DNA from 3 places in the Photobacterium leiognathi genome. Region 3 is predicted to be linked to each of the others. Evidence: riboswitches for the same ligand, from Rfam matches in the RefSeq annotation. Region 3 holds a riboswitch; each other region holds the start of a gene.
What was found. A riboswitch is a leader RNA that binds a small molecule or an ion and turns the genes downstream of it on or off. The one in region 3 is predicted to bind thiamine pyrophosphate.
Positions count from the first base shown of each region.

Region 1: it holds a riboswitch for thiamine pyrophosphate, as region 3 does, so the genes downstream of both, thiB (thiamine ABC transporter substrate binding subunit) here and thiC (phosphomethylpyrimidine synthase ThiC) in region 3, are expected to answer to the same signal.
Region 2: it holds a riboswitch for thiamine pyrophosphate, as region 3 does, so the genes downstream of both, thiD (bifunctional hydroxymethylpyrimidine kinase/phosphomethylpyrimidine kinase) here and thiC (phosphomethylpyrimidine synthase ThiC) in region 3, are expected to answer to the same signal.

Region 1 is NZ_CP131601.1:2,885,628-2,893,976, forward strand. It holds gene leuB (3-isopropylmalate dehydrogenase) at 1-381, shown strand, start outside; gene leuC (3-isopropylmalate dehydratase large subunit) at 395-1,828, shown strand; gene leuD (3-isopropylmalate dehydratase small subunit) at 1,844-2,446, shown strand; TPP riboswitch at 2,710-2,822, shown strand; gene thiB (thiamine ABC transporter substrate binding subunit) at 2,909-3,931, shown strand; gene thiP (thiamine/thiamine pyrophosphate ABC transporter permease ThiP) at 3,974-5,554, shown strand; gene thiQ (thiamine ABC transporter ATP-binding protein) at 5,541-6,275, shown strand; gene Q7674_RS20015 (PhoH family protein) at 6,358-7,734, opposite strand; gene rapA (RNA polymerase-associated protein RapA) at 8,058-8,349, shown strand, end outside.
Region 2 is NZ_CP131599.1:1,166,926-1,175,274, reverse strand. It holds gene Q7674_RS05410 (beta-N-acetylhexosaminidase) at 1-1,152, opposite strand, end outside; gene thiD (bifunctional hydroxymethylpyrimidine kinase/phosphomethylpyrimidine kinase) at 1,518-2,369, opposite strand; TPP riboswitch at 2,448-2,549, opposite strand; gene Q7674_RS05400 (TonB-dependent receptor plug domain-containing protein) at 2,961-5,105, shown strand; gene Q7674_RS05395 (hypothetical protein) at 5,115-5,333, shown strand; partial or broken gene Q7674_RS05390 (YfiR family protein) at 5,355-5,732, shown strand; gene Q7674_RS05385 (diguanylate cyclase domain-containing protein) at 5,729-7,732, shown strand; gene Q7674_RS05380 (hypothetical protein) at 7,796-8,349, opposite strand, start outside.
Region 3 is NZ_CP131601.1:3,193,760-3,202,108, reverse strand. It holds rRNA gene Q7674_RS21515 (23S ribosomal RNA) at 1-2,758, shown strand, start outside; rRNA gene rrf (5S ribosomal RNA) at 2,844-2,959, shown strand; tRNA gene Q7674_RS21505 (tRNA-Asp) at 3,025-3,101, shown strand; gene Q7674_RS21500 (IS4 family transposase) at 3,385-4,716, shown strand; gene crcB (fluoride efflux transporter CrcB) at 4,757-5,140, opposite strand; gene Q7674_RS21490 (universal stress protein) at 5,346-5,768, shown strand; TPP riboswitch at 5,893-5,990, shown strand; gene thiC (phosphomethylpyrimidine synthase ThiC) at 6,110-8,032, shown strand; gene thiE (thiamine phosphate synthase) at 8,033-8,349, shown strand, end outside.

The sequences.
Region 1 (8,349 bases), 310 kb from region 3:
CCTTCGCAGTTTGATGTGATGCTATGTTCAAACATCTTCGGCGACATCATTTCGGATGAATGTGCCATGATCACAGGATCTATGGGTATGTTGCCATCCGCCAGTCTTAACCAAGACAAGTTTGGCATGTACGAACCTGCGGGCGGCTCTGCACCTGATATTGCCGATAAGAATATCGCCAACCCTGTGGCACAGATCCTATCAGCAGCACTGATGCTACGTTACAGCCTTGGCGAAGAAAAAGCCGCACGCGCCATCGAGCAAGCAGTATCACAAGCACTGGAAGCCGGCGAACTCACCGCCGATCTTGCCAGTGATAAACCTGCATTAACCACCTCTGAAATGGGCGATAAGATCGCTGCATACATTCAGCAAGCATAAGGGAGCATGAGCAATGTCGAACACTAATAATAGCGCCCCTAAAACGCTTTACGAGAAAGTTTACGATGCCCACGTTGCTGTTGCTGCACAAGGCGAAAACCCGATCCTGTATATCGATCGCCACTTAGTACATGAGGTGACATCACCACAGGCTTTTGATGGTCTGCGTGAAAAAGGTCGTAAAGTACGCCAAGTATCAAAAACCTTTGCAACCATGGATCACAATGTCTCTACTCAAACTAAAGACATTAATGCCTCTGGTGAAATGGCACGCATTCAAATGGAAACGCTAGCCAAAAACTGTGAAGAATTTGGCGTCACCCTGTACGATCTAAACCATAAATATCAAGGTATTGTGCACGTTATGGGCCCAGAGCTAGGTATTACGCTACCGGGTATGACCATTGTTTGTGGTGACTCACACACCGCCACTCACGGTGCCTTTGGCGCGCTAGCCTTTGGTATTGGTACTTCTGAAGTTGAGCACGTTCTAGCAACTCAGACCCTAAAACAATCTCGTGCCAAGACCATGAAGATTGAAGTAAAAGGTAAAGTTGCTGAAGGTATTACCGCTAAAGATATCGTCCTTGCGATCATCGGTAAAACCACGGCTGCTGGCGGTACGGGTTATGTGGTGGAGTTTTGTGGGGAAGCCATTACCGATCTGACCATGGAAGGTCGTATGACCGTCTGTAACATGGCAATTGAACTAGGCGCAAAAGCCGGTTTGATCGCACCCGATCAAACCACGTTTGATTATATTAAAGATCGTGAATTTGCACCCAAAGGCGCTGAGTTTGATGCTGCAGTAGAGTATTGGACATCACTGAAATCGGATCCTGATGCCGAGTTTGATGCGGTAGTCACCCTTGATGCGAAAGATATTAAACCACAAGTGACATGGGGAACTAACCCTGACCAAGTGATTGCCGTTGACGAGCCAATTCCAACACCTGAAAGCTTTAACGATCCAGTAGAAAAAGCATCAGCGGAAAAAGCCCTCGCTTACATGGGGCTAGAAGCAGGTAAAACACTGTCTGATTTTTCTGTTGATAAGGTATTTATCGGTTCATGTACCAACTCACGTATTGAAGATATGCGTGCAGCAGCAGCGATTGCCAAAGGGCGTAAAGTTGCCCCTAATGTTCAGGCTCTGGTTGTGCCAGGTTCAGAGCAAGTTAAAGCACAAGCGGAAAAAGAAGGGCTAGATAAAATCTTTATTGAAGCCGACTTTGAATGGCGTCTACCTGGGTGCTCAATGTGCTTGGCAATGAATAACGATCGCTTAGGTCCCGGTGAACGTTGTGCCTCAACCAGTAACCGTAACTTCGAAGGTCGCCAAGGTCGTGATGGACGTACTCACCTAGTAAGTCCTGCGATGGCAGCCGCCGCGGCATGTGCAGGTCACTTTGTCGATATTCGTCAACTAGACGCAGCTTCTGCGTAACAAAAGGATGTGAACATGACTGGTTTTAAACAACACACTGGGCTTGTCGTACCGCTAGATGCTGCCAACGTCGATACCGATGCGATTATTCCAAAACAATTTTTGCAGAAAGTCACCCGAACTGGATTTGGTAAACACCTTTTCCATGACTGGCGTTTTCTTGATGATGCAGGCGAGCAAAACAACCCTGAATTTGTAATGAATGCCCCACGCTATCAAGGTGCAAGTATTCTGCTTGCTCGTGAAAACTTTGGCTGTGGTTCATCTCGTGAGCACGCACCATGGGCACTGGCTGATTACGGGATCCAAGTAATGATCGCACCAAGCTTTGCCGACATTTTCTACGGTAACTCGATCAACAACCAAATGGTGCCTGTTCGCCTAACCGAACAAGAAGTCGATGAGCTATTCCAATTTGTTGAAGCCAATGAAGGTGCTGAGATCAACGTCGATCTCGAAAAGATGATCGTCACCGCAAACAGTAAAACCTATTCATTCGAAATTGATGAATTCCGTCGCCACTGTTTGCTTAACGGTCTAGACAACATCGGCTTAACGCTACAACACGAAGATAAGATCGCCAGCTTTGAGAGCCAAATCCCTCGCTTCCTTGCTTGATCATTCATCATTTTAAACTTCATAGACGCCCTTTGTGGGCGTTTATTTTTTGTCGCTAATAACAAAACAAACAATAAAAGCAGGTTTTAGTCACCAAATACTCTATAGCCGTTTAGAAAAACGATTGCTTACTATTATCAAGGAATACAACATCTTGATGAGAGAGTGTTAATACTGCCATTGCTTTAAATAATATGCGCTTTGTCTACAACAGGCCGTGTATTCAGACGCTATCACTTATTTTCAGTAACAGGTACAATGCATTGTTCTCATTGGGGAGCCTGTTGGCTGAGATTGTTAAGCATACATGCTTTATACAGAACCCATCGAACCTGAACCAGGTAATGCTGGCGTAGGAATTGAGATACTCGAACATTTAACTAGGTGTTCGAGTCTGCTGCACCGCACGATGCGACAGCTCTCAAACCTGTGCCGCTCTCTCTTTCTATTTTTGTCCATAGGATGTCGGACATATCGGAGCGCATAGTGAAAAAAACAACCACTCTTCTAACACTTATCTCATTGTCACTTATCGCAAGCAGTGCTTTTGCTGCCGACAATACTCTCAATGTTTACACCTACAGCTCATTTGCATCTGAATGGGGTCCAGGCCCTGTGATCAAGAAAGCCTTTGAAGCGCAATGCAATGGCTGTAAGGTGAATTTTGTTTCACTAGAAGATGGCGTCTCTATTTTAAATCGTGTGCGTCTTGAAGGTAAAAACAGCAAAGCCGATATTCTGCTAGGGCTTGATAATAACCTGATGACAGAAGCGAAAAACACTGGATTACTAACAACCTCTAACGTTGATACCAGTAAGCTAACACTACCCAAAGGCTGGAGTGACAAGACGTTTGTTCCTTATGACTATGGTTATTTTGCCTTTGTCTACGACAGTTCAAAACTGCCAAATCCACCAGCAAGTCTTGATGCCTTGATCAAAGATCAAAACATTAGCGTGATCTACCAAGATCCTCGTACCTCAACGCCAGGCCAAGGTTTAATGTTGTGGATCAAGTCTGTCTATGGCGATAAAGCACCGGAAATGTGGCAGCAATTGGCAAAACACACCGTCACTGTAACCAAAGGCTGGTCAGAAGCTTATAACATGTTTTTAAAAGGCGAGTCAGATATGGTGTTGTCATACACCACATCACCTGCTTACCACATCATTGCTGAGAACAAGCATCAGTACAAAGCGGCTGATTTTAAAGAAGGTCACTACATGCAAGTAGAAGTCGCAGCGAAGATGAAAAATAGCCCACACCCAAAACTGGCTGATGAGTTCATGCAATTTATTGTCAGCGATGCTTTCCAATCACAAATCGCTACCCACAACTGGATGTATCCAGTGACAAAACAAAGCTTACCGAAAGGATTTGATGAGCTCACCGTACCAAGTAAAGCCCTTGAGTTTAGTGCCGATAAAGTGGCAACACACCGCAAAGCTTGGATCCGAGAGTGGCAACAAGCATTGACTCAATAATGGTTTAAGACTTTGAACAAACGCATCACCTTATTGCCCGGTATGATCAGTGCCGGGCTGATCATTTTCGTTGTCGTTTCTGCGCTGTATGCCTTAATCAGTGAAGCTGGCGACTGGCAACTTGCAACCTTATGGCATGATCCCTACCTGCGTCATGTAACGGGTTTTAGCTTCTATCAAGCGTTCCTCTCAACGCTACTTAGTATTATTCCAGCGATCCCCATCGCCTATGCTCTTTCTCGTCGTCAATTTATCGGCAAAGCCCTACTCCTTCGCCTCTTTGCGATGACATTGGTCATGCCCGTCTTAGTGGCCGTTTTTGGTTTGCTATCTATTTATGGCAAAAGCGGCATCATCAGCGACAGTTTGGGAACACTTGGCTTACCACCATTAAATATTTATGGCTTAAGTGGGATCTTACTGGCACATGTATTTTTAAACCTGCCGCTTACAGTACGCTTTTTACTGCAAAGCCTCGATGGTATTCCTGCTGAACAACATCAACTTGCTGCTCATTTAGGGATCACAGGATGGAGTAAGTTTCGCTTAATTGCATGGCCTCGACTACGCCAACAGCTACCGCACATTGCCGACTTAGTCTTCATGCTGTGCTTTACCAGTTTTGCGGTGATCATGTCATTAGGTGGCGGTCCTAAATCCACCACGATTGAACTTGCGATTTATCAAGCGCTTCGTTATGACTTTGATTTAGCAACTGGTGCTATTTTGGCGCTATGGCAAATGCTGCTGTGTTGTTCGTTAGTATTGATCACTCAACGCTTTGCTAAACCCCTCTCAACCCTAAATGGCTCGATCAATAAAATGGTGGTGAACTATCACGATCACTGGCGTGCTAAATGTTGGGATACCTTTTGGATCATCGTAGCATTACTGTTTGTCGTACCACCAATTTTCGCTGTGGTCGTTTCGGGTATTAACCGCCAATTGCTTAGTATCTTAGAGCAAGAGCAACTCTGGTCAGCGATTTATAATTCACTGCATATCGCCCTGTTTTCTTGTGTTCTCGCTTTCTGTGCTGGGGTGATGATTTTGATCACCAGTCGCAGTTTACGTTTAGCCCGTCGCAAGCTTGCCGCCGATGGTATCGAGATGATAGGTACCGTGATTTTAGTGACGCCGGGGCTGGTACTCAGTACCGGGATCTTCTTATTATTACGCCACTACACCGATGCTTATAGTGCTGCATTTTGGGTCGTAGTCTGTGTTAATGCCCTAATGGCGCTGCCGTATGTGATCAAAACATTAAGCCAACCAATGCTACATCTAGCGCAACAATATAATCCGTTATGTCGCAGTTTAGGTATGACACATCTATCACGATTACGCTTAGTTGAATGGCGTGCATTGCGTGCTCCTATCGCTCAGGCTTTAGCGATAAGCTTTGTGTTATCACTGGGGGATTTAGGTGCGATTGCATTATTTGGCAGCCAAGATTTTCAAACCTTGCCATTGTATTTATTTGAATTAATGGGCAGTTATCGAATGGATGCAGCAGCAGTTGCAGCACTCATTCTACTATTACTCAGCTTAGGTTTATTTAGTGTTGTCGAGTTTTTGGTTGTGACTCGCCATCGCCAAGGAGTTCATCATGCTAAACATTAATCAGCTCAACTATACCTATTTACCTCAACATAAAAATGAGGTGCCGATGGCATTGAGCTTTGATGTTCAACTTGAGCAAGGTGACATCGCCGCCCTTATTGGCCCAAGTGGTGCGGGTAAAAGTACTTTATTGGCGCTTATTGCAGGCTTCCTCGTGCCTGATAACGGTGATATTACGATTAATGGTGCATCTATCTGCCAGCTAGAGCCTGCGCAACGTCCGCTATCTATGCTATTTCAAGAGCACAATTTATTTCCCCACCTTAGTGTGTTTGAAAATATTGCATTGGGAATAAACCCTAAGCTCAAACTCACGACAGAGCAAAAACAGCGGGTGATTGATAGTGCTAAACAGGTAGGGATTGATACCTACCTTGAGCGTTTACCTGAACAGCTTTCTGGTGGTCAACGTCAACGGGTTGCGCTTGCGCGTTGTTTACTCCGTGATCGCCCTCTGCTGCTGCTTGATGAGCCCTTTTCAGCGTTAGATCCTGCGCTTCGCGCTGAAATGCTGACGTTAGTGAAACAACTGGCGAAAGAGAAAAACATCACGGTATTAATGATCACCCACAGCCCTGATGACGCCAGAAAAATCGCCGATAAATGTATTTTTATTGATGATGGCAAAATTAAAACGGCAGGTGTAACGCAAACAATACTTGATAATCCAAACATACCTGAGCTGAAAAAATACCTCGGATTAACGCCTACTGTGATTTGATTTATCTCTATCTACAATTAATTAACGACAAAAAAGCGAGCACCTAATGTGCTCGCTTTTCATATCTATTAAACAATGTGAATTAGAGGTTTTCTTCAGCAAATTCTGCAAGGCGGCTTCGCACCACACCATTGAGATAAATGTTGGCGCTGCCTTCGAAGTTTTTAAAGCGCTCAACAATGTAAGTTAGCCCTGATGTCACAGGCGATAAGTAATTCGAGTCAATTTGCGCTAAGTTACCCGAACAGACAATTTTAGTTCCTTCACCACAACGGGTGATAATGGTCTTGATTTGAGAAGCGGTTAAGTTTTGGCACTCATCCAATAATACAAAGGCATTTTGGATCGAGCGTCCGCGCATAAAGTTAATCGATTTAAATTGAATATTCGCTTTATCAAAAATGTACTTCATTGAGCCATCAGTACACACATCATGCTTATGAAGTGCTTCCATAGTATCGGTAACGGCAGCAAGCCAAGGCATCATTTTCTCTTCTTCTGTGCCCGGTAAGAAGCCGATAGATTCTGCAATTTCAGGTGTATTACGAGTGACAATGATCTTGTCATACATCCCTTTTTCAATCACCTGCTCAAGTGCTGCAGCCATCGCTAAGATGGTTTTACCACAGCCCGCAGGGCCCGTTAAGATCACCAGATCAATGTTTGGATCGAGCATGGCATCAAGTGCCATTCCTTGATAAATGTTTTTCGGGGTAACACCCCATGCTTGTCGATGCATTAACCGCTCTTGGCTAATGTCTTTGATGGTGACTGTTTCTTCATTAATACGCTGAATTCGCGCAGCAAAATCACTGCCTTCATCAACAAGGTACTGGTTTATATAAGGAGTCTCAAAAAGTGATTTAGGGAGTGTGTGCAGTGTCGCTCGGCCTTTATTTTCAGATTGGCACTCAGCAACGTTATCCCAAAAGTCACCACTGTAACGATGAAAACCTTTACTTAATAAGGCAACATCATCAATAAGTTGGTCGGTACGATAATCATCAACATGTAATACACCTGCACCTTTAGCGCGCAATCGCATATTAATGTCTTTGGTCACTAATACCACAGGTCGTGGCGCATGTTTTTGTTGCAGAAAAAGAACACTGTTAAGGATACGGTTATCACCTGCTTTATCACTAAAAGCATGAACCGTTTCTTTTACTTCATAATCGGCAAAAATAGAGATTGTGCCGCTATGTGCGACCGTGTCATTGAAAGGAATACCTGCTGAGATTTGCTCAGGTGGCGCATCGTGAAAAATATCTTCTAACGCACGTATGGCGACTCGTGCATCACGAGAAACATCACGTTTACTGTCTTTAATTCTGTCCAATTCTTCCAGTACCGTCATGGGAATAACCACGTCGTGTTCCTGAAATGAAAAGAACGCCAGAGGCTCGTGGAGCAGAATATTTGTATCTAGTACAAACAGTTTCCGTGCGGCGTCGTCCATAGGCACCTCCTTGGTTGTCTGGACAGCGATAATTTAGCTATCACTCTTTTAGCTTACGTCATAATTTACAATCCGGTTTAATTCTGACGTTTTTCTTATTAAGCCCTCTCTAAATGAAAGTTTTATGATGATTTTACTGTGACGTATTTTCATCACTTTCACCGTGACCTTAATCACATCATGCAGTAACATTACTCCCCTTTTTTGAGCTATGCACAAATTTCAAATTCTAGCGTACACTTATCTTCAGTGTCGCTTATTAATAAACTGCATAGCTTAATGCACTCTCTTTGATATCAAATAATTAGAAGGTTTCTACCACTATGCCATTTGCTTTGGGTCAACGTTGGATCAGTGATACAGAAAGTGATTTAGGTCTAGGTACCGTTGTCGCTCTTGAACCAAGAACGGTTACCTTGATGTTCCCCGCATCAGATGAAAACCGCCTATATGCACGTAATGATGCCCCTGTTACCCGTGTCATGTTTAATATTGGTGATGTGATTGAAAGCCATGAAGGTTGGTCACTAAAGGTAGAAGCGATCAACGAAGACAATGGTGTGATCACTTATATCGGTACTCGCACTGATACCGAAGAAGAAAATGTCTCGCTAC
Region 2 (8,349 bases), on a different contig from region 3:
GATCACAATGCTCTTAGGTAGATCTGGGTGATAGGTTTCATCCCAGCCGATCATTTTTCGTTTATGACGTTTTAAAATCTGCTCGACGCGTTGGTTAAAATAAGCGTGAAGGGCGAGCGCATCTTTCAAATTATTTTCTTTCATGAAACGCTGAACATGAGCACTGTTATTCCATTGCTCAGGATCAACTTCATCACCACCAATATGAATATATTCGTCAGGAAATAGCTCGGTAACTTCCCTAATTAAGGTGTTAATGAATTTATAGACTTCAGGTTTAGTCGGATCCAGTAAGGGTTTATGAACCCCCCATTTACGCTCTATTTGATAATCTTGTACTTCGGTCATTAGCTTAGGGTAAGCCGCGGCAATTGCGCTAGCATGACCGGGTAAATCCACTTCTGGAATGACTCGAATACCAAGGCTATTGGCATAAGCCACCACATCTTTAATTTGTTCTCGGGTATAAAAGAGTCCGTCTGAGCCTTTCTCTTGTAGGTTAGGGTAGGCAACAGATTCTAAACGCCAGCCTTGATCATCGGTTAAGTGCCAATGGAATGTATTGAGTTTGGCTGATGCAAGACCATCAAGTTGACGTTTAATCACATCAACAGGAATAAAGTGGCGAGCTGTATCAATTAATGCTCCGCGCCAAGGGAAGCGAGGTGAATCTTCAATGGTGACGGTAGGAATGTTGAATCCATTGGTATCGGATTGAATCAACTGCAAGAAGGTTTCAATACCGCGCATTGCACCATAAGGCGTATTAGCCGTTAATTTGGCTTGTTTACTGGTTACGTCTAACTGGTAGCTTTCATCTTCTTTTGCTCGTTGCACTTTTGTTGGTGCTGGCGCTTTAACATCAATCGTCAGTGTAGGTGTTTGGTTTTTAGTTTGAATAGGTGTTGTGCGAAACAGCCCTGTTTGCCTTTCAATGCGGTGATTTAGGCGTTCAACCAATGAGATCAATCGTGGTGAAGTGAAGCCCGTTAATTGCGCATTGAAATGACGATCAATTACTAAAGGGGTGCTATTGGTTAATGACACTTGCTGAGGGTAAGGCATTAACTGAAGATCTGTATTAGGTTTTGCTGCCATAGTAGGAACCGAACATAGTAAGGCAATGCTGAATGCTAAAGGTTTTAAGTTCATATTTTTCTCTAAGCGATGGGGAGCCGTAATAAGGTCTAATTTAGTCGCTTGGAGATAAATATCCTGACAATCTAATAAAAATAAGAACCTTATCTGAGTAGTAAGGCTTTATCACTTAATGCTAGATCACGAAATACCATATTACTTGTTATATTTATGTTACTTGAAGATAAATAAAAATAAGAAGACTAATAGCACTAAATTGCTAATTGACGAAATAAGCGTGATCCGCTTAAAAGAATAAATAAAATTAGGAAAAAAATGACAAAGTGTAGCGTGGTTACACTGCGGTTGTGATGTTCGTTCATGTGTTATCCCTCATTTATCATATTGATATATGAGGGATATTTCGTCGTAATAAGCGATTAAGAGCCGTGGTTGTTCGTTGTTTTGGAACGTAATGCAAAGAAATGATCAACAGGACCATGACCATGCCCGATATCGAGCTGATCGGCATACTCAATTGCCGAGGTAATATAGTGCTTTGCCAGTTGTACGGCAGACATAAGTGTATAGCCTTGAGCAAGATAAGAGGCGATAGCTGATGATAATGTACAACCTGTTCCGTGGGTATTACGGCTTTGGATTCTTGGCGCAGAGAAGATTTCTATCTCTTGCGGCAGAATCAGTACATCATTACTTTCGTTAGTGCATTCAAGATGCCCACCTTTAAGCAATACTGATTTTGCACCAAGTAAACGTAGTTCATCTATCATTGCCAACATGCCATCTTGGGTATTTGGCATAGCTAACTGGGTTAATGCCGCGGCTTCTGGCAGGTTTGGGGTAATGTTATCAGCAAGCGGTAGTAGTGCTGTTTTAAGGGTTTTTATTGCTGTTTGTTTTAATAAAGGATCACCGCTGGTGGCAATCATCACAGGATCGACCACTAAAAAACGTGGCTTATATTGACGTATTTTCGCCGCGACCAGCTCAATGATATCGCTATCAGCAAGCATACCGACTTTAACTGCGACAATGTTTAAATCACTAAATACAGCATCTAACTGTTTTTCAATAATCGGCAAAGGGATAGGGTGAACGGCAGAAACCCCAAGGGTATTTTGTGCGGTGATAGCGGTAATCACAGAGCACGCATACCCGCCAGTGGCTGATATTGCTTTGATATCTGCTTGGATACCTGCACCGCCACCGCTGTCTGAGCCTGCAATGGTAAGAACGATGGGGGTTGTTGCTTTATTGAAAGTGACTGACATAGCATATCTCTATAATAAAGCGTAAGAAGTGCTCGCTTAAAAGCGTGTATCAAAACTTACCTTTAAGCGTCAATTAAATAGCAATTGATTTTAGTTCCTTACGCCAGTACTAACTGGTTCAAGTGAATACGGGTTCCACATTGGATGTGATCTCAGCACAAGGCTCCCCGACTAAGTGTTATATAGTACCAAAAAGATGAGCATGAGGCTGCTATTAACGGAGATTCATGAGATTTAGTTAGTTAATGAATTTGATTATTTTGTTATCTAAGTAATAGGTAAGCTATCTAGTTGTTAACTGCGTCTAATTATTTACATTTGGTTAAGAAAAAAATTATTCTCTAAAAGAATTTAAAGCGTAACTAAATATTAATAACTATGGCCTTTGATGAGTATTATTATTTTTTTTTAGTATTAAGCTTATATTGTTGGATGGTTAATATAAAAATTGTTTATTTTTTAAATGAAAATAACCTGTTTGTTATGCCTTTTTGGTATTTTTGAGTGGTATGGATATATATAACCTTATTATTAATAACCATAACTACTTTGATAGAATTTAGGAGGGAACGTTTACCTAACATAATAACCATGAAGAAAAATTTACATTCGTTATCGTATTTCTTGTCGGCATTCATATTGTCATTCTATAGCGCAGCTTCGGCGTCATCTGACATTGATAATCTGATGTCGATGGACTTAGATGAGTTAACAAGTCAGAACGTAACGGTAACGACGGCAGCAAAAAAAGAGCAGCCGCTTAATGATGTACCTGCTGCTATCTATGTGATCACGAATGAACAAATTCGTCGAAGTGGTGTTCGCTCTATTGCTGAAGCATTAGCGTTGGCACCGGGTGTGCAGGTAACAAAGCTCAGTGAATTTAACTGGCAAGTTTCTCTTCGTGGTTTGAATGAAACGCTATTTAATAAATTGCTCGTCATGGTAGATGGGCGCAGTGTTTTTAGCCCTCTAATGTCAGGTACTTTCTGGCACACCATTGATACCATTTTAGATGATATTGATCGTATTGAAATCTTACGTGGTTCTGCTGGCACGATGTGGGGCGGTAATGCGACCAATGGTGTCATTAATATTATTACTAAAAATAGTAATGAGACTCTCGGTCAGTTTTTTGAAATAGCCCATAGTAAATATAATTATAAAGAAGCTGACTATCGTTATGGCTTTCAGCTAAATGATTTTACAACAGCAAGATTATCAGTAAAAGGTGTTCAATCTGATTATTACTCGTTTAATGATGATGAGTGGAATAACTATAACGTTGCTTTTAGAACGGATTATATTGAAGACGATCAGTTTTTAACTTTCCAGCTAGGTGGTTATCACACCAAGTCTGAGCATTCTAGTTGGTACACCTATGATTTTTTAGAACAACCCCTTCATCCTTTGTATCCTGATACTGCTATTGTCGCTAATCCTTCGTTATTAAAGGATTATTCACGTGGGGTTTATTCGAGCCTTAATTTTGGTAAGACACTTGATGACACCCAATATAAAGGCTCATTTTGGATTGATAATAATTCACGTACAGAGCCAACAGCGAATGGTCAATATAGTACTGTGAATGGTGATCTATTAATGATCAAACAGCTTAATGAACAAAATGAGTTAACAATGGGTATTGGTGCCCGTTATACACGCCTAAAGATCCCAACCGCCAAAGCTAATTATTATACTGGTATGCAACCTTATCAGCGCTTGGCTTATGAGCGTGTGCAGCGAGAGCAGATTTATAATGTGTTCTCACAGTTAGAAACACAACTAACGGATAAGCTGACATCGAGCCTTGGTGTTAAAGTTGAGCACTTTACACGTAACGATACAACAGAGTTACAGCCGCAATTAAGGTTACATTATAAAGCGACAGATGATCATCAATTGTGGACTGGTATTGGTCGCGCTGTAGTAACGCCATCTGCGGTTGATTCAACAACGGACATGTTTGTTTTAGGTAATGCGATCGCTTCTATTCCAAATTGTGATTTATCTCAGCATCCGTCTTGTGTCGGTATGTATCCTGCGATGAACTATACCGCGGGTAATAAGGATATGGATAATGAATCAGTTGTTACTTGGGATGCGGGCTATCGTGGAAAAATAACTGACACATTTTCCCTTGATGCCACTGTTTTTTACAGTGAGTACGATAACCTACGTATGATTGATGATGGTCGTTGGATCTGTACTTATGGTTATTGTGAAGATGGCACTACATTACCAGGTGGAACGGCGATCTTTAGAAACAGTTATAGTGATAATTTAACAGCACAGAGTTATGGCGCTGAGTTAGCTTTGTTTTGGCAACCCTCAGAAGCGATCAATTTCAATACCTCATACAGCTTTATTGATACACAAGCAGAGTGCGATTCACGCTATCGAACGTGTGATACATATCTCAATGGCGGTTATAAAGCATTATATGATCATCAGCCGAACCATTATGGTTCGATCCAAATGATGTGGACACTTAATCCTCAATGGCAAATTGATTGGTGGTTAAAACATAAAGGTTCAGTGTCATCATCACTGGAATATTATGAAGCACCTGCGATTACTACATTGGATTTACGCGTTGCATGGCAGCAAAAACACTCGTGGTCATTGGTAGAGTTTGTTGTTGATGGTTTAGGCAGTTCGACCTATGAAGATATGCCCAATAAAGCACCGTTAGAAGAAACGGTATTTATGCGTCTATCGTGGACAACACTTTAGTGGGGCTAAATGCAAAGTAACGATTGCGCACCGAACAATAAAATGAAACAGAAAGTAGTAGGGCTTATCGGTAAGCCTTACCATTTTTGCCGTCTGTACATTTTATATTTTGTGGTTGCCTTGGCGCTTTGTATTAATACCTTAGCTCATAAAGTGCATGCTCATAATGCTGCCGATTATGAAATTTCCGCAGTGTATATTTACCGTTTCTCGCAATTTATCACGTAGCTAAAAACAAGCGAAAAATTAACGTACTGCACACTCGGTACTGATAAGGTAGCGTTAACATTAAGTCGTTTACTTAAAGCCAATAACATTGGAAATAACATCGTCACGTTAACGAATATTAATCAAATTGACCAATGCCAAATTGCCTATATATCTCCTCAACGAGAGCAAAAATTGAATCAAATACCTATTGAGCAAGGGGTGTTAACTATTGGCTCAGGTCAATCATTTTTAAATAAAGGCGGCATGATTGAATTGCGTTCAATGGACAATAAAGTTCGTCCTGCAATTGCACTGGTTAACGCTAAAAGAGCAAAGCTTTCTATTAGCTCTAAATTATTAAAAATTGCCATTTTGCCAAAGCTAGAAACACAACCTGTGAAAGGAGTGCAGCCATGAGCAAAAATTGGATGAACTCTTTATCATTAAGCCAACGTTTATATTTGCCTCTGGTCTTTTTTGTTGTGGTGTTGTTTTTGGTATTCCAAACATTAGGTTCGTATAAATATATCGAAAGTGAAAAGCAGAATTTAGTTAATCGAATCAATATTCTCGCAACAGGTATTGGTACAAACTTAACTGCTGCGATTCAATTTGATGATCCATTAACGGCAAATGAAATATTATCCGCATTTTGTGCCGACCCTATGATCACTTCTGTATCTGTGATGAGAGATGCAAAAATGGTATTTGCTAAATATCAGAATCAGAAGCAACCGTCAGTTATGCCAACAGAGTCGGAGAAGGAGATTGCTGAGCGTAAAGGGTATATTTTTAGCCATAACCACTTGTTTATGGTTGTTCCTGTAGTCTTTGAAGAGGAAGAGTTAGCAAGGCTAAAGGTTGTTGTGTCATTAGCGGCATTAGAGGAAATAAAAACCTCTCAGTTAGAAGTCAGTATGTACTTATTGGCAGCCTTGGTACTGCTTAGCTTTTTTGTAATACATCGCCTACGTCATTGGATGATCAGTCCGATTCGCCAGTTAAATGATGCGATGATCAATGTCATTCACTTTAATCAAACCGATACAATTAAACAGGCATCAGATGCCAAAGATGAAATTAATGCATTAATTGATTGTTTTAACACGATGATTGTAAAGCTTAATCAGCGTGAGTCCAAAATTAAACATACGATTTCGCAGTTAGAAAATGAGAAAGCATTTGCAGATGATGTGATCAGCACGGTTCAACATGCCTTAGTAGTTGTGGATCGTAATGGGCGTATTATTTTAGCCAATGAAAGTTGTGCGTCACTGTTTCCTTACTCTGTTCCTGCGATGAAATCTCGTAATTTCTGCAAAGTTATTAACCCGATTGAGTTTGAAGCTTTCGAGCAGAAGTTACAGTTAGTGCTAGAAGGGCGAGCACAGTTTAATCATGAATTGATCAAAGCTGAAGGCGTGAAAGGTACTTCCATTTATCAAGTGGTTAGTCAGCCACTGCCACACAAACAACAGATTTTATTTGCCCTTGAAGATGTGACAGAGAAAAGCCAAGCAGAGCGTCAACAACAACTGGCTGCAAAGATCTTTGAAAACAGCAATGAAGCCATTTTATTGCTTGATAATTGTGTACATATTGAAATGGTTAACCGTGCGTTTTGTCGTCTTATTGGTTTGAAGCGTGCCAATGTTATCGGTAAATATTACCGTTCAGTATTAACTGAAACGGATAGTTTACCAATGAAGAAAGAGATTTTGATGGCGTTGTCATTACACCAACAGTGGCAAGGGGAATGCGCTATTTATAACCAGCAACGTAAGGTCTCTATTCCATTACAATTGAAGGTTAGTCAGATCATTGATAGTGAAACACGTGATAGCCAAATTGTGGTATTAGCTTCTGACATTAGCTCCGTTAAAGAAGCACAACGATTAGCACATATTGCGCAGCATGATACGTTAACTCATTTACCGAATCGTGAGTTTTTACATCGCTATTTAATTGAAAAGCTATCGATGCCGCGCCTTGAAACCATGGCAGTATTATTTATTGATTTAGATGGCTTTAAATTTGTGAATGATTCTTATGGTCATGAAATTGGTGATCAGGTGCTGCAAATTGTAGCGAAGAAATTAATGATGAGTGTTCGTCAAAATGACATTGTAACGCGCTTAGCTGGGGATGAGTTTGTTGCTGTATTAAACCCAGTAAAAACACGTGAATCGATTTTGAATATTGGTAATCGAATCATTAATAACATTTCTCAACCGATTAATATTAAAGGACATATGATCCACGTTGGGGCGAGTATTGGTTGTTATTATATTGAATCTAATGATGTGACAGGTATTGATAGCGTATTACATTGCGCGGATATGGCGATGTACCAATCTAAGATGCAAGGTAAAGGACGAATTACCGAATTTAATCGAATAGATAACTTTGAGTTTTAGGGGTGTTTCGTGAAAGCCAGCAACGATTGTGCTGGCTTTGCTGTTAACCTTATGTGGGTTTAGTTAAGCGTTGAAGCAAGTAAGAACATCTTCTGTAAAGTAGGGCTCTTGGTATCCCCAGAACATGTATTTTACTTTCAGGAAGTGCTGACTAAATGAGTGCAGCATGGGTACGATGTTGTTTCGTTTTTCAACTACTTCAGTCGTGTTGGTTTGCCCTATGTAATTACCGTCTTGAATGGCAATGCCTAAAGGGACGGAATACTTATTTTCATGCATCATAGCTAAAGCGTGGTTCAGTTGTCCTCGACGCTTAACCATGAGATCGGGTGCACCTAATCCCACTCCAATTTTTTCGCCGTATTGGTAAATACTTTTAAGGTAACCTTTGTCTTCCCAAGGAAGCCATTCACCGTTAACAAAGTTGGCATATTGCATGGTTGTTGAAGAAGGAAAAGCCTGTTTCAAGGCCAGCATGTTTGCTTTGATACCTGTTACATAGTCTTTTTCATTAAAGCTTGGATCGGTTTTTATTGATACACCAATAGCGGTTTCTTGTAGGTTTATCCCTTCAATTTTTCCATCAAACTGGCGTCCTAATGCTTGCATTAATAGTG
Region 3 (8,349 bases):
CATAAGCACGTATCGTGTTGTGAATACATAGCAGCACGAGGCGAACCGGGGGAACTGAAACATCTAAGTACCCCGAGGAAGAGAAATCAACCGAGATTCCGGTAGTAGCGGCGAGCGAAACCGGATTAGCCCTTAAGCTAGTTTTGCGTTAGGTGAAAGTTCTGGAAAGTTCTGCGATACAGGGTGATAGCCCCGTAACCGACAACGCATTATCAGTGAAAACGAGTAGGACGGGACACGTGTTATCTTGTCTGAATATGGGGGGACCATCCTCCAAGGCTAAATACTCCTGACTGACCGATAGTGAACCAGTACCGTGAGGGAAAGGCGAAAAGAACCCCTGTGAGGGGAGTGAAATAGAACCTGAAACCGTGTACGTACAAGCAGTAGGAGCATACTTGTTATGTGACTGCGTACCTTTGTATAATGGGTCAGCGACTTAATTTTAGTAGCAAGGTTAACCGTTTAGGGGAGCCGTAGGGAAACCGAGTCTTAACTGGGCGTCAGAGTTGCTAGGATTAGACCCGAAACCGAGTGATCTAGCCATGGGCAGGTTGAAGGTGAGGTAACACTTACTGGAGGACCGAACCGACTAATGTTGAAAAATTAGCGGATGACTTGTGGCTAGGGGTGAAAGGCCAATCAAACTCGGAGATAGCTGGTTCTCCCCGAAAGCTATTTAGGTAGCGCCTCGGACGAATACTACTGGGGGTAGAGCACTGTTAAGGCTAGGGGGTCATCCCGACTTACCAACCCTTTGCAAACTCCGAATACCAGTAAGTACTATCCGGGAGACACACGGCGGGTGCTAACGTCCGTCGTGAAGAGGGAAACAACCCAGACCGCCAGCTAAGGTCCCAAAGTTATAGCTAAGTGGGAAACGATGTGGGAAGGCTCAGACAGCCAGGATGTTGGCTTAGAAGCAGCCATCATTTAAAGAAAGCGTAATAGCTCACTGGTCGAGTCGGCCTGCGCGGAAGATTTAACGGGGCTAAGCTATACACCGAAGCTGCGGCAATGAAGTTTTACTTCATTGGGTAGGGGAGCGTTCTGTAAGCCGTTGAAGGTGTGCTGTAAGGCATGCTGGAGGTATCAGAAGTGCGAATGCTGACATGAGTAACGATAAAGGGAGTGAAAAACTCCCTCGCCGGAAGATCAAGGGTTCCTGTCCAACGTTAATCGGGGCAGGGTAAGTCGACCCCTAAGGCGAGGCCGAAAGGCGTAGTCGATGGGAAACGGGTTAATATTCCCGTACTTCTTATAATTGCGATGGAGGGACGGAGAAGGCTAGGTGAGCCTGGCGACGGTTGTCCAGGTCCAAGTATGTAGGCTGATGGTTTAGGCAAATCCGGACCATCTTAAGGCTGAGATACGATGTCGAGTCACTACGGTGATGAAGTCATTGATGCCATGCTTCCGGGAAAAGCTTCTAAGCTTCAGATTATAAGGAATCGTACCCCAAACCGACACAGGTGATCAGGTAGAGAATACCAAGGCGCTTGAGAGAACTCGGGTGAAGGAACTAGGCAAAATGGTACCGTAACTTCGGGAGAAGGTACGCTCCTAGCGGTGATGAGACTTGCTCTCTAAGCTGCCGGGAGTCGCAGATACCAGGTGGCTGCAACTGTTTATTAAAAACACAGCACTGTGCAAAATCGAAAGATGACGTATACGGTGTGACGCCTGCCCGGTGCCGGAAGGTTAATTGATGGGGTTAGACTTCGGTCGAAGCTCTTGATCGAAGCCCCGGTAAACGGCGGCCGTAACTATAACGGTCCTAAGGTAGCGAAATTCCTTGTCGGGTAAGTTCCGACCTGCACGAATGGCGTAATGATTACCACGCTGTCTCCACCCGAGACTCAGTGAAATTGAAATCGCAGTGAAGATGCTGCGTCCCCGCGGCTAGACGGAAAGACCCCGTGAACCTTTACTATAGCTTGGCACTGAACATTGACCCTACATGTGTAGGATAGGTGGGAGACTGTGAAATAATCGCGCTAGCGGTTATGGAGTCGTCCTTGAAATACCACCCTTGTATGCTTGATGTTCTAACGTGGGCCCCTTATCGGGGTTACGGACAGTGCCTGGTGGGTAGTTTGACTGGGGCGGTCTCCTCCCAAAGAGTAACGGAGGAGCACGAAGGTGGGCTAATCACGGTCGGACATCGTGAGGTTAGTGCAATGGCATAAGCCCGCTTGACTGCGAGAATGACAATTCGAGCAGGTGCGAAAAGCAGGTCATAGTGATCCGGTGGTTCTGAATGGAAGGGCCATCGCTCAACGGATAAAAGGTACTCCGGGGATAACAGGCTGATACCGCCCAAGAGTTCATATCGACGGCGGTGTTTGGCACCTCGATGTCGGCTCATCACATCCTGGGGCTGAAGTCGGTCCCAAGGGTATGGCTGTTCGCCATTTAAAGTGGTACGCGAGCTGGGTTTAGAACGTCGTGAGACAGTTCGGTCCCTATCTGCCGTGGGCGTTGGATGATTGAGAGGGGCTGCTCCTAGTACGAGAGGACCGGAGTGGACGAACCGCTGGTGTTCGGGTTGTGTCGCCAGACGCATTGCCCGGTAGCTAAGTTCGGAATCGATAACCGCTGAAAGCATCTAAGCGGGAAGCGAGCCTCAAGATGAGTCATCCCTAGACCTTTAAGGTCTCTAAAGGGTTGTTGAAGACTACAACGTTGATAGGTCGGGTGTGTAAGTGCTGCGAGGCATTGAGCTAACCGATACTAATTGCCCGTGAGGCTTAACCATACAACACCCAAGGGGTTTTATACGGACTCCAAGAACACTTGAACGTGTGTTTGAGAATCAGCTTTTCAAGATTGTAACGAATTTGCTTGGCGACCATAGCGTTATGGACCCACCTGATCCCATGCCGAACTCAGTAGTGAAACGTAATAGCGCCGATGGTAGTGTGGGGCCTCCCCATGTGAGAGTAGGACATCGCCAGGCTTTAAATTTAAGATACTTGTTCTGAACGACAGGTATCGGATAAAACGAAAGTTTTATCTCCGTGTGGAGCGGTAGTTCAGTTGGTTAGAATATCGGCCTGTCACGCCGGGGGTCGCGGGTTCGAGTCCCGTCCGCTCCGCCACTTATTAAGAAGCCTCGCTAGAAATAGCGGGGCTTTTTTACATTTATCGATTTAGGTTCTCCGAATTATCTATAAGTATTATTAAGCAGTTCTTTGAGTTTGATATAAATAATGGCATGCCGTGCTATCGGGTTAATTGCTATTTAAGTCTGAATACCTTAGATGTAAGACATAAAAAAACCGCCTAATTGGCTAACACCTATCACTTAAGAAATTGATTGGTTGCACGATCTTTCAGATAGTTAAAAATACCCTCAGTTTTGCAAAACTGGGGGTATTTTTTATGTTGTCACATTGGCTCATTGATGTAGATGCGTTTGCAGCACCAGAATCACTCTCATTATTTCAAAGAGACTTACCTCTTGAGTGGATTCAACAAGCATTAGATGAAACCAATAAGGCCAGTATACGCAGACGAAAATTACCTGCGGAATTGGTTGTTTGGTTAATCGTTGGAATTGGCCTATATCGTAATAGATCGATAACCGATGTCTTGAATAAACTTGATTTGCAATTATCGCGATCACAAGGTGATTCTATTGCACCAAGTGCTATCCCTCAGGCGCGAAAACGATTGACAGCACAGCCTCTAAAAGCACTTTTCTCACTCACTGCCAAATATTGGACGAAAGCCGAAGATAGCGGAGACACATGGAAAGGCTTACGCCTTTTCTCTGTCGATGGAACTCAATTTAGAAGTCATGATACTCCAGAATTAGCGAGTCACTTTCAGTATGTCAAACACGGTAAGATACAGCATACAGAATACCCTATCGTCAGGTTATGTGCTTTATGCTCCCTTCGTAGTCGATTAATACACAACGTAGCATTTGGTCCCAGCAATATTGGTGAAGAGAACTATGCTAAACAGCTTATATCCTCAATAACGCCAGATTCTTTAACTATTTTTGACCGATGTTATCTTGGCGCCGAGTTGATGATTAATTGGCAACGTCAGCATGATTCGAGTCATTGGATGACTCCAATTAAATCAAATACGCGATATACCGTCATTAAGCAGCTTGATGAAGCAGGACGAGATTTGATTGTAGAAATGGATGTATCCAAATATGCAAGAGCTAAAGACCCAAGCCTTCCTGAAAAATGGCAAGCTCGATTAGTGCTTTATCCAGAAAAAACTCAAAAATATCATATCCAAGGGCTTCTTACTTCCTTAGTTGGTGAGCATTATAGCTATCAAGCTTTGCTTGATGTTTATTTCGAACGTTGGGAGATAGAAAACAGTTATGGTGAAATAAAACATGACATGCTTGAAGATGAAATATTATTGCGTAGTCAATCAGTAGAAGGTATTGAGCAAGAAATATGGGGAATATTGATAGCTTATAATCTTGTTCGCTTAGAAATAAGTAGAATAGCGGCAGAAGCGAATGTTTCACCATTACGGATAAGTTTTATGATGGCGTTAAGAGATATTCAAGATGAATTAATGTGGTGTGCCATCGCTTCGCCAGGTTCAATTCCTCAAAAACTGAGAGCAATGAGAAAACAAGTAAAGCGTTACATATTACCTGAAAGAAAAAAACGGCCCAAGCAGAGAGCCGTTCGTATCAATAAAACTCGTTATCCAGTTCGTTCCAAACACCTTAAGTGATAGGTGTTAGCCTAATTGGCGGTTTTTTTATGTCTGTTAGTTAGCTTTTCATCATGATTTGGTAGCCAACATAACACGCGGCGATACTGACAATAACGTTAAGCAAAATGTTTAAACCAGCTTTAAAAAACTCGCCTTGCTGCATAAGTACTACGTTATCCATTGAGAATGTTGAGAACGTAGTTAATGCACCTAGGAAGCCCAAGCCGATGATAGGTCGCCATGGCGCAGCTTCAATCATTCCTTGATTCAGTGCTGACATCAATAACCCCATGATTAAGGAGCCCAGCACGTTTACGGTTAAAGTACCGTATGGGAAGCCACGGCCAAATAGCATTACGCATAGCTCAGAAATTAGGTATCGTGAGCAGGCACCGAATGCACCACCAAGCGCGATGAATCCTAGTAATAAATATTGGCTCATTGGGATCTCGTTTATATTTTCAGGTAATGATAGAAAGCGGTCATGATAATCGCTAGTTAGAAAGGTGAGAACTCTCCAATATTGCAATCATTGATTCAATCGAATATTAATTCGTCAGCCACATCGTTAGTTGTATAGCTACATTTATAGCATCATAATCATAATTATTGAATTTGTAATGAGCCTTGGCTCAAGGAGGCTAGATATGTCGCTTTACCAAACTGTGTTATTAGCGGTTAACCCTGAAGATAAAAATGCGCATAAATTGATGGTAAAAGCTGGCGTTATTGCTGAGCAGAATCACGCTGATTTACATGTTGCTTATGTTGAACCAGGGATTGGCAATGTCAGCTTTATTGATGTTGAAGTTGAATTACAAGAAGAGCACGACACTATTGCCAAAAAGCGTATGAAAGAGTTGTCTGAACTGATTGCTGCTTCTTCTTACAAGGTTAAAGCGATTCATACTGCAGATGGCGATGTCTCTAAACATATTGAAGCCTTAGCCAAGGAGCTTAATGCGAACCTTGTGATCACCGGGTATCACAAATCGACTTTCCACCTCTTTGGTGATTTAAGCGATTCTTTAGCGAATCACCTTAATTGTGATGTATTGATTTCACAGTAATCTTGAGCAATATGCTGAATGTAATAAGAGGCCGTGTTGATACACGGCTTTTTGTTATCTGTCACTTTTCACATTTTTTCTCAGTATAAAGGTTGTTGCGCTTTTACAGCTTCTCTATACTCATTGCTACTTGTCGGAGTGCCATATGGCTGAGACCGCATTGCGGGATCCGTTGAACCTGATCAGGCTAATACCTGCGAAGGGAACAAGAGAATGTCTTCTGCTACATATCTTCTATGATCACTGTACGCATCTGCATAGCTGTACATAAAGTACACACCTCTTGTTTACGCCCATCCGCCAAGCATTTTCCCCTACATTGAAAAATCAAGGAAACTGCTATGTCGAATCGCAAGCAAGCGAGACTGGAAGCTAAACAATTTATTGAATCATTAACTGTTCAACCATACCCAAATTCACAAAAAGTATATGTTCAAGGAAGTCGTTCTGATCTTCGTGTACCTATGCGTGAAATCACTCTTGCTGATAGTTTGGTTGGTGGTAGCAAAGAATCCCCTATCTTTGAGCCAAATGAACCTGTACGTGTTTACGATACTTCAGGTTTTTATACCGATCCTGATAAGACGATTGATATCTACAGCGGTTTGCCTACCGTTCGCGAACAATGGATTTTAGATCGTGAAGATACAGAGCTCCTTGACGGTTTAAGTTCTAATTATGCCAATGAACGTTTAGATGATAAGACGCTAGATGATTTACGCTTTGGTGAACGTGCACCGATCCGCCGTGCAAAAGCAGGTAAGTGCGTGACACAACTTCACTATGCGCGCCAAGGTATTATTACCCCTGAGATGGAATATATCGCGATCCGTGAAAATATGGGACGTGCGAAATACCGTGATGAAGTCTTAAATCAACAGCATCCAGGTATTAGCTTTGGTGCCAACTTACCAAAAGAAATTACCCCTGAGTTTGTGCGTCAAGAAGTGGCTGAAGGACGTGCGATTATTCCTGCCAATATAAACCACCCAGAAACTGAGCCAATGATCATTGGCCGTAACTTCCTTGTTAAAGTTAATGCCAATATTGGTAATTCAGCGGTGAGTTCATCGATTGAAGAAGAAGTTGAGAAGCTTGTTTGGTCGACCCGTTGGGGTGGAGATACGGTAATGGATCTCTCTACAGGGCGTAATATTCACGAAACCCGTGAATGGATCATCCGTAACAGCCCTGTTCCGATTGGTACTGTGCCAATGTATCAAGCCCTAGAAAAAGTGAATGGGGTGGCTGAGAACCTTAACTGGGAAGTATTCCGTGACACATTACTAGAGCAAGCTGAGCAAGGGGTGGATTACTTCACTATCCATGCTGGCGTACTTCTTCGATATGTACCAATGACGGCGAAACGCGTAACAGGCATTGTATCGCGTGGCGGCTCTATTATGGCGAAGTGGTGCTTGGCACACCATAAAGAAAGTTTCCTCTACGAGCACTTCCGTGAGATCTGTGAGATTTGTGCGCAATACGATATTTCACTATCACTAGGTGATGGCCTGCGTCCGGGATCCGTCGCTGATGCGAATGATGAAGCGCAGTTTAGTGAGCTACGCACCTTAGGTGAGTTAACGAAGATTGCATGGGAATACGATGTTCAGGTCATGATTGAAGGCCCTGGTCACGTACCAATGCATATGATCAAAGAAAACATGGAAGAGCAGCTTGAGCATTGTCATGAAGCGCCATTCTATACTTTGGGTCCACTAACTACCGATATTGCACCGGGCTATGATCATATTACCTCGGGCATAGGTGCCGCTATGATTGGTTGGTATGGTTGTGCAATGCTTTGTTATGTCACACCAAAAGAGCACTTAGGTCTGCCAAATAAAGAAGATGTAAAAGTTGGCCTTATCACTTATAAGCTATGTGCTCATGCCGCTGATTTAGCCAAAGGACACCCTGGTGCACAAGTACGTGATAATGCGCTATCAAAAGCACGTTTTGAGTTTCGTTGGGAAGACCAATTTAACCTTGGTTTAGATCCTGAAACGGCGCGTGCATATCACGACGAGACCCTACCTCAAGAGTCAGGAAAAATTGCTCATTTCTGCTCAATGTGTGGCCCTAAATTCTGCTCAATGAAGATTTCTCAAGAAGTTCGAGATTATGCAAAAGATCTTGAACGATCTGATGAGCTAGCAATCAAGCTATTAGACGATCCGTTAGAGGGCATGCAGCAAAAAGCACAAGAGTTCCGTGAGAAAGGTAGCGAGCTTTATCATCCTGCGAAAGAGGAGTGCTAAATGAGCACATTAAGCTTACCAAAGGTTTTATCGTCTCTGGTGATGCATATTGAGCCATTATTAGCCTCTGCTGCAGAGTATCAGTTAGGTGAGCAAGTCACGTTAATGCCATCAAGCCAAGAGTGGATTGAGGTATCGACACCCTCTTGCGTTAAACGAGTAGGCTTTGAACAAGCCTGCTCCACAACACCTGTTGATTATGAGATCCAAGATCAATGGGGCTCTATCGATGGGAAACTCTCATCGCTCAAAGCGCAAGTACTGAAACGCCCAGACTTAGTAATTTGTGGCTTGCCAGTTAAGGGGGGCTACCTTGA